4 regions of the Bradyrhizobium sp. CB2312 genome follow, and region 1 is predicted to be linked to each of the others. Evidence: predicted binding sites of a transcription regulator. Region 1 holds the regulator's gene; each other region holds the start of a gene.

What was found. The regulator LexA, encoded in region 1, represses DNA repair genes until DNA is damaged. The targets are predictions, from matches to a motif close to TGTTCNNNNTGTGTTCNG.
Region 2: a site for LexA is predicted at 1,149-1,166, ahead of QA642_RS24360 (single-stranded DNA-binding protein). Genes of this name have one in related genera too.
Region 3: a site for LexA is predicted at 841-858, ahead of recA (recombinase RecA). Genes of this name have one in related genera too.
Region 4: a site for LexA is predicted at 886-903, ahead of uvrA (excinuclease ABC subunit UvrA). Genes of this name have one in related genera too.

Annotation. Positions count from the first base shown of each region.
Region 1 covers NZ_CP121668.1:4,839,137-4,841,338, forward strand. Annotated here, with positions in the region: gene QA642_RS23760 (hypothetical protein) at 1-211, opposite strand, end outside; gene QA642_RS23765 (hypothetical protein) at 406-618, opposite strand; gene lexA (transcriptional repressor LexA) at 815-1,516, opposite strand; gene glp (gephyrin-like molybdotransferase Glp) at 1,693-2,202, opposite strand, start outside.
Region 2 covers NZ_CP121668.1:4,962,070-4,964,271, reverse strand. Annotated here, with positions in the region: gene QA642_RS24365 (DUF2306 domain-containing protein) at 1-299, opposite strand, end outside; gene QA642_RS24360 (single-stranded DNA-binding protein) at 495-992, opposite strand; gene QA642_RS24355 (outer membrane beta-barrel protein) at 1,445-2,202, shown strand, end outside.
Region 3 covers NZ_CP121668.1:3,879,218-3,881,419, forward strand. Annotated here, with positions in the region: gene recA (recombinase RecA) at 950-2,038, shown strand; gene QA642_RS18735 (hypothetical protein) at 2,088-2,202, shown strand, end outside.
Region 4 covers NZ_CP121668.1:4,958,676-4,960,877, reverse strand. Annotated here, with positions in the region: gene QA642_RS24345 (outer membrane beta-barrel protein) at 1-653, shown strand, start outside; gene uvrA (excinuclease ABC subunit UvrA) at 1,000-2,202, shown strand, end outside.

The DNA.
Region 1 (2,202 bases):
AGTTGACGGTGCGCGTCCAGATCCAGCGATTGTCGTAGCGGACGTTGTCGGCGAAGGCGAGCTCCGTTCCCGGCAGCAGGCAGACCGCGACGGTCGGATCGGCCGCGGAGGCAAAGCCGCGCGTCGAGGTGCCGCGGAACGTTGTCGTCACGATCGTCTCGCCGACCTCGGCAGGGCGCGATGCGACGGCATGCAGGCTGTAGTCACACATCGTGGGTGCTCCTCATGCGGAGATAGCAACCCGTGCCTCTGTCTTACGAGGCGCAGGCCTCTATCAGAGTGGAAGCATAATAGCGTCTGCGCGGTTGTAGGCAAATCTGCGGCTCGCTGCCGCAGCGTGCGATCACATTATCTTTCCCGAATCCGCTGGGAACAAAGTCTGCTTTCGTGCATTCGGTGGGGGTGTCAGCGGCCAGCCGGCGCCGACCAGCCGGAATATGGCCAGACCGCTTGTGACGGTTGCGTCAGCGCATTGCGCGCGTTTCGGACTTGCTCGCTCATTGCAGTCTCCTTGGCCACGTCCTTGCGGACATGGCGGTGCGATGGTGCGGCAACGGCTTGCGACGCTGATGCTGCGACCAGCACCGCGGCTACTGTGCTCAGGATGATCTTGCGCATGAGGTCTCCTCGAACCTTCGCAGCCGAAGCCGTGCTGCTTCGTGCGGCGTGGCGAGGATGTAGCGCCGGGGGAGGGGCCGGATAATCTGCGCGAAACCAGAAAGACTATCCAGCGCGAGCGGACAATCATCCGCTCCGATCTCTGGTCGGCGATGCCGATCGAAGCGCGCGGACAGCGCGCTCAGTACTTCCGGTATCAGTACTTCCGATAAAGCCCGATCAGCTTGCCCTGAATCTTGACCCGGTTCGGCGGCAGGATGCGTACCTCATAGGCCGCATTGGCGGGCTCGAGCGCGATCGAGGCGCCGCGGCGGCGGAAGCGCTTCAAGGTCGCTTCCTCGTCGTCGATCAGCGCCACCACGATGTCGCCGGTGTCGGCGCTCTCGTTGCGCTGGATCAGCGCCATGTCGCCGTCGAGTATGCCGGCTTCCACCATGGAATCGCCGCGCACTTCGAGCGCGTAGTGCTCGCCAGAGCCGAGCATGTCGGGCGGGACGCTAATGGTGTGGCTGCGGGTCTGCAACGCCTCGATCGGCGTGCCGGCCGCGATACGGCCCATCACGGGCACCGCGACGGGACGCTCGCCCTCGTCCGCGGGCGGGCTGGAGGTCGTGCGGACCTTGCCGAGGTTGCCCTCGATGACGCTCGGCGTGAAGCCGCGACGATTGCCGGCGGCGGCCTGCAGCTCAGGCAGCTTGATCACCTCGATGGCGCGGGCGCGGTTGGGCAGGCGGCGGATGAAGCCGCGCTCCTCGAGCGCGGTGATCAGGCGATGGATGCCTGATTTCGAGCGCAGGTCGAGCGCGTCCTTCATCTCGTCGAAGGATGGCGGCACGCCGCTTTCCTTCAGTCGCTCGCTGATGAACCGCAGGAGCTCGTACTGTTTGCGCGTTAACATCTCGACCAAAATCCCCCGGTTGATGTCGTTCGATTCCGAGACGATGAATTCAGCGATAAGTCGCTGCATGCTCGAAACAAATCATGAACGGACACTATATGTTCGATACATGTTCCGCAACTGCTTAATTTACCGTGAACGCGACAAAGTTCGCGCCACGCGTGTGGCCTGCGCGTTCAGACCGGCAGGCGCAGCACCTCGCAAGGTGTGCCGGCTTCGGCCTTCGGCGCGAACGGCGCGCGCACGAGAAGTGCCTGTGCCGCAGCGAGATTCGCAAGCAGCGAGGAATCCTGGTGATTGACGGGAAGGGCGATCAACGTGCCGTCGTCGCGCGTCTCCAGGCGGGCGCGCAGATAATCCTCGCGCTGGTCGTTGGCGCCGACATCGCGGCCGAGCACCGCGCGCTCGCGGCGATGGTGAATCACGGAACGGCCCGACAGCGCGCGAATCAGAGGCACCATGAACAGGAAGGCACACACATAGGATGACACGGGGTTGCCGGGCAGGCCGATCACGCGCATCGCCGCCAGGTGTCCATGCATCATCGGCTTGCCGGGCCGCATCGCGATCTTCCAGAACGTCATCGCGATGCCCTCGGCCTTCAGCGCTTGCTGGACCAGATCGTGGTCGCCGACCGAGGCGCCGCCGGTGGTGATCAGGATGTCGGCGCCGCTCTCGCGGGCGCG
Region 2 (2,202 bases), 120 kb from region 1:
CGGTGATCGGCGACGCGATGGGTGTGCGCCCGCCAAACCGCGAGCGGCAGCACGACGAGCGTGAAGATCGACAAGAGATGGATCGGGCTGAACGGCCCGACCAGACGGATCTGGTGGATCCAGAACGACGACGCCGCCACTACGGTCATCAGCACCACCCAGATCCAGCCGAACGTCCGGTGCGGCAACGTTCCCTTGGGCGCGGCGAACTGGACGAGGCCGAGCACGAAGGCGGCCATCGCGGCGAAAGCATGCAGCGGGATCGCTGGAGCGGCCTCAAGCAGCGGCGCAAGGCTCATGCGGAGCATCCTCCGGCGGAACAGCTATGTAAACAGGATTAACATCAAGTTAATACCATTCACATCGCCACCGGTCAAAGGCTTGAGGCAGCACCTGAGGCGAGCCCGGAAAAACCGAGCTTTGCCCGTCAATTGGTAAGGAATCCTGTCGCTTTACGCGAGCGGCCGGCGTTCGCGGCGAGACGCCCGTGAGCCTCAGAACGGGATATCGTCGTCCATGTCGCTGTTGCGGCCACCGCCGCCGGCGGCCACGGGACGGCGCGGTGCGCTGCTGACGGGACCCGAGGAGCCGAAATCGCCGCCCGGCTCGTCGCCGAAGCTGCCGCCTCCTCCGCCGCCGCCGCGGCCGTCGAGCATCGTCAGCGTCGAGTTGAAGCCCTGCAGCACGACCTCGGTGGAGTACTTCTCGGCGCCGCTCTGGTCGGTCCATTTGCGGGTCTGGAGCGCGCCCTCGATGTAAACCTTGGCGCCCTTCTTCAGATACTGCTCGGCGACCTTGCAGAGACCTTCATTGAAGATCACGACGCGGTGCCACTCGGTCTTTTCCTTGCGCTCGCCGCTGTTCTTGTCGCGCCAGGTCTCCGAGGTGGCGATGCTCAAATTCGCGATCGGCCGCCCGTCCTGGGTGCGGCGGATTTCAGGATCCTTGCCGAGATTTCCAACCAGAATGACCTTGTTGACGCTTCCCGCCATCGCCGCTCTCCACTCCAAATGCCACTGAATTTCAAAAGGCCGAACCCGCGCGCCGCGAAGCTCCGCCGCCCCGTTGAGCCGACCCTATACGCTCGCGCGAGGCGATCAGTCCGTCCCCCCCGGGGTTATCCCCACATATAGCATCCGCCCTCAACTTGTTCCAGATTTGTTCTTATGCAGGCCACAGTGAACGCGTGGCAGGAGCGCGCTGAGATGACGTCAAAAATCGCGAACGTCGAATGGAACTTTTTCGAGTTCCCGGTAACGGGCAAAAGCGGTTAGCATTCATCAAGTTAGAAGCGCTTCACAAGGTCTCTGGCTGTTGCATTTCGGAGACGGACTCTGCCTCCCCGTTAAGCTACGCTCGCCTTGGAATTGAGTTCATATGGGCGTCGCGCCTGATCAACCGCTTCGGGGACTTCAAAGAAGCGGACGAAACTGGGGAGACTGCAATGAATAAGATTTTGATTGGTGCAATCGGTGCCATGGCGTTGAGCCTGTCGGCTCCCGCAAGCGCGGCGGATCTCGCAGCGCGTCCCTACACGAAGGCCCCGCCGCCGGTCGTGGCGACCGTTTACGACTGGAGCGGCTTCTACATCGGCATCAACGGCGGCGGCGGTTCGGCCCGCAAGTGCTGGGACTTCGTCGGCGTTGGCGGCGCTCTCTTCGGCGAGGGCTGCCATAGTGCGACCGGCGGTACGGCCGGTGGCCAAGTCGGCTATCGCTGGCAGTCGGCCAACTGGGTGTTCGGACTGGAAGGCCAGGGCAACTGGGCGGATTTCTCCGGCGACAACATCAGTGCGGTCAGCGGCCTGCGCGATCGCTCCAAGATCGACGCCTTCGGCCTGATCACCGGCCAGATGGGCTATGCCTGGAATAACGTGCTGTTCTACGTGAAGGGCGGCGGCGCGGTCGTCAGCGATCGCTATCGCAGCTACGATGTCCCGACCGGTCTCGAATTCGACCGGGCCAGCGAGACCCGCTGGGGCGGCGCCGTGGGGGCCGGCGTCGAGTTCGGATTCGCGCCGAACTGGACCGTCGGCTTCGAGTACGATCACCTCTTCCTCGGCACCCGTACCATCGGCTTCAGCGGCTCCGGCAACTTCTTCCTCGGCCCGCTTGGCGTCGCTACACGCTCTGATCGCATCAGCCAGGACGTCGATATCGGCCTCATCCGCGTGAACTACCGCTGGGGTGGCCCGGTCATCGG
Region 3 (2,202 bases), 960 kb from region 1:
CGACAAATCGAATTGGGACAGCGGAAGCTTGGGCGAAATAAAAACGCCGCCCGCTTAAATTGAGCGCGGGCGGCGGCTTTCCAGCCCCGGGTGGGAATGAGCAATTTCCCGGTGATGAATAGTGTGCACAACCTATGCCAAGGTTTTGTGTCACGTGGCGGGACATCGCTGAGGTGGATTTAGGACGTTCGCACACCGCAAAAATCAACTTAGGACACCGAGGGTCAAATACGGACAGCCCTCGATCTCTGGTGCTGTCCTAATGTGAGGCGCAAGAAGCGGCTTAAGCCAACGGTTGAACGATACCGGCCGAAGTTCGCTGACGAGGAATGAAAGAGGCCGCCAACTGAGGCGGCCTTACTCCTCGTCCTCTCTTTCTGGCAGCGGATGCAATCTGTTCCCGAGAAAGGTGCTGGGGATGGGTAGCCGGAGCAGCTCCAGCGAGTATCTGCAAATCTGCTGCGTGCGCTCGATTTCTGTGGCGATTAGTGCGGTCTGAACGGCGATTTTGTGAGAATAGTCCGACATAGCGGCACTCCCTGGTAGCAGGCGGGAGCGCTCTCGGTCTCTCAGCCACCGACGCCTACGGGCAGAGCCTCGGCCGGTGATGCATGTAAACTGCCACGGGTTGCATCGGTTTAAAATTGAATTTAGGGGCGAAAAGCCGACTGAGGCGGCCTCTGGCGCAAACTGCGCATCCATTCGGCCTAGTCTGTTCGAGGCAAGAACAGAAGAACAGGGGCCATGAACAGAACTAGGCCCGCCGCGAACAAATTAGGACACCGCAAAATTCAACTTAGGACACTGGGGCTTAAATACGGACAGTACCCGATCTCTGAAAAGAACATATTGCGAACAGAGAACAGACAGTGTACATTGCTTTTATCGCCGAGCGCCTCGCCAATCGTTTGTCCCACACGCGAATCCTCGCCATAAGGAGCACGACCCAATGTCCGCCACTGCCCTGCGTATCGTCGAAGGATCTTCCATGGACAAGAGTAAAGCCCTGGCCGCCGCGCTCTCCCAGATCGAGCGCCAATTCGGCAAGGGATCGGTGATGAAGCTGGGCAAGAACGACCGGTCCATGGACATCGAGGCGGTGTCCTCCGGCTCGCTCGGGCTCGATATCGCGCTCGGCATCGGCGGTCTGCCCAAGGGGCGCATCGTCGAGATCTACGGGCCGGAATCCTCGGGCAAGACCACGCTGGCGCTGCACACGGTGGCGGAAGCGCAAAAGAAGGGCGGCATCTGCGCCTTCATCGACGCCGAGCACGCGCTCGACCCGGTCTATGCCCGCAAGCTGGGCGTCAACATCGACGAACTCCTGATCTCGCAGCCCGACACTGGCGAGCAGGCGCTGGAAATCTGCGACACGCTGGTGCGCTCGGGTGCGGTGGACGTGCTGGTGGTCGATTCGGTCGCGGCCCTGGTGCCGAAGGCCGAGCTCGAAGGCGAGATGGGCGATGCGCTGCCGGGCCTGCAGGCACGTCTGATGAGCCAGGCGCTGCGCAAGCTGACCGCCTCCATCAACAAGTCCAACACCATGGTGATCTTCATCAACCAGATCCGCATGAAGATCGGTGTGATGTACGGCTCGCCCGAAACCACGACCGGCGGCAACGCGCTGAAGTTCTACGCCTCCGTCCGCCTCGACATCCGCCGCATCGGCGCGATCAAGGAGCGCGACGAAGTGGTCGGCAACACCACGCGCGTCAAGGTGGTGAAGAACAAGCTGGCGCCGCCCTTCAAGCAGGTCGAGTTCGACATCATGTACGGCGAGGGCGTTTCCAAGATGGGCGAGATCCTCGATCTCGGCGTCAAGGCCGGCATCGTCGAGAAGTCGGGCGCCTGGTTCTCCTATGACAGCCAGCGCCTCGGCCAGGGCCGCGAGAACTCGAAAGCGTTCTTGAAGGCCAACCCCGACATCACCGCCAAGATCGAGACCTCGATCCGCCAGAACTCCGGCCTGATCTCCGAGCAGATTTTGGCCGGCACGCCTGAGAGCGACGCCGACGGCGAGGAGCCGGCGGAGGAATAAGCCTTACCGCGAAAAGTTTTCGCGAGGAGCGGGCACTGAGGACGTTGAGTTGCCGACGTCTTCGGTGCCCGTTTCGTTTGGTGGTACAAGAGATATCGGATCAGTTGTTGAGCCCGGGATCGCTGTGAGTTGGAATCAATCCGAGGTCATTGCCGCTCGCCGGA
Region 4 (2,202 bases), 120 kb from region 1:
TGCTCGCCTTTGACTGGACCGGCGCCTATGTCGGCATCAATGGCGGCGGCGGCCTCGCCCATTCCTGCTGGGGCATCTCCAATGCGGGCCGCGTCGCGGTCGACCCGCCGATCGGCGAAGGCTGTCACAACGCGAGCGGCGGCACCGTCGGCGGCCAGATCGGCTATCGCTGGCAGAAGGGCCACTGGGTTCTCGGTGTGGAAGGCCAGGGCAACTGGGCCGACTTCAAGGGCAGCAATGTCAGCGTGGTGCTGGCGCCGCTGACCAACCAGACCAAGATCAACAGCTTCGGCCTGTTCACCGGTCAGCTCGGCTACGCCGTGAACAGCCTGCTGTTCTACGGCAAGGCCGGCGCGGCGGTGGCCCACGACCAGTACGATACTTTCGTTCCGGGCGCGGGCGCGCCAGCATTCAACAGTGTCAACCAGACCCGCTGGGGCTACTCCGCCGGCTTCGGCATCGAGTACGGATTTGCCGAAAACTGGACGGTCGGCGGCGAATACAACCACATCTTCCTCGGCCACCATGGCGCCGCTTTCGCCACGCTGGTCGGCGGCCTGGCGGCGCACACCGATCTGATCGGCCAGGACATCGATATTGGCCTGATCCGCGTCAACTACCGCTGGGGCGGTCCGCTCATCGCCAAATACTGACCCAGGTTCGCCCGCAGGAACTACTCCAGCGGACTCTCCAAGTCCGGCACTCCAAGTTCAACCCTCCAAGTCTTGCTCCAGCGCGGATTCCCCAACTCCGCGCTCAACCGCGAACAAAGGGCCGGCCTCGCGCCGGCCCTTCGCCTGTTCCGGAGGTCCTCGCTCCTGCCAGATGCCGCCAGCGCGCCAACAATCCGTTGACGATTCGCAAAGTCCACTGGAAATCCGCTCTCGTTCTTCCTACGTTCGCTGCCATACCCATCGGCGCCGATCCCGGTTCCGGGCGAAGCGCGCCTCCAGCGTTGGCGCGCTCGCGCACCCATGGGATTCCTTGAGGGCAACTCGGATGGATGAAGTGATCAAGGCGAAGCGCCAACAACAGAACGCGGGCTCGAGCCTGCGCGCAATTACGATCCGTGGCGCGCGCGAGCACAACCTCAAGAACATCGACGTCGAGATTCCCCGCGACAAGCTTGTGGTGTTCACGGGCCTCTCCGGCTCCGGCAAATCCTCGCTCGCCTTCGACACGATCTATGCCGAGGGCCAGCGGCGCTACGTCGAGTCGCTCTCGGCCTATGCCCGCCAGTTCCTGGAGATGATGCAGAAGCCTGACGTCGACCAGATCGACGGCCTGTCGCCGGCGATCTCGATCGAGCAGAAGACGACCTCGAAGAATCCGCGCTCGACCGTCGGCACCGTCACCGAGATCTACGACTACATGCGCCTGCTCTGGGCGCGCGTCGGCGTGCCCTATTCGCCGGCCACGGGCCTGCCGATCGAGAGCCAGACCGTCTCGCAGATGGTCGACCGCGTGCTGGCGCTGCCGGAAGGCACCCGCCTCTATCTGCTCGCCCCGGTCGTGCGCGGCCGCAAGGGAGAGTACCGCAAGGAGCTCGCCGAATGGCTCAAGAAGGGCTTCCAGCGCGTCAAGATCGACGGCACCTTCTACGAGCTGGCCGAAGCCCCTAGCCTCGACAAGAAATTCCCGCACGACATCGACGTCGTGGTCGACCGCATCGTGGTCCGCGCCGACATCGGCCAGCGCCTCGCTGAAAGCTTCGAGACCGCGCTGAAGCTCGCCGAGGGCCTCGCCGTCGTCGAGTTCGCCGACGCGCCCGCGGCCGCGCCCGCGGAGGAGAAAAAGAAGACCGCAAAGATCCACGACAAGAGCGGCCCCGAGCGCATCCTGTTCTCGGAAAAGTTCGCCTGCCCCGTCTCCGGCTTCACCATCCCCGAGATCGAGCCGCGCCTGTTCTCCTTCAACAATCCCTATGGCGCCTGCCCGGCCTGCGGCGGCCTCGGCGTCGAGCAGCATGTCGACGAGGACCTCGTCATCCCCGACAAGGAGCTCGCCATTGGCAAGGGTGCAATCGCGCCCTGGGCCAAGTCGTCGTCACCCTACTACACGCAGACGCTGACGGCGCTCGGCAAGCACTACAAGTTCACGCTGACCACCAAATGGAAGGATCTGCCGAAGAAGACGCAGAACGCGATCCTCCACGGCTCCGGCGAGGACGAGATCAAGTTCTCCTACGAGGATGGCGTCCGT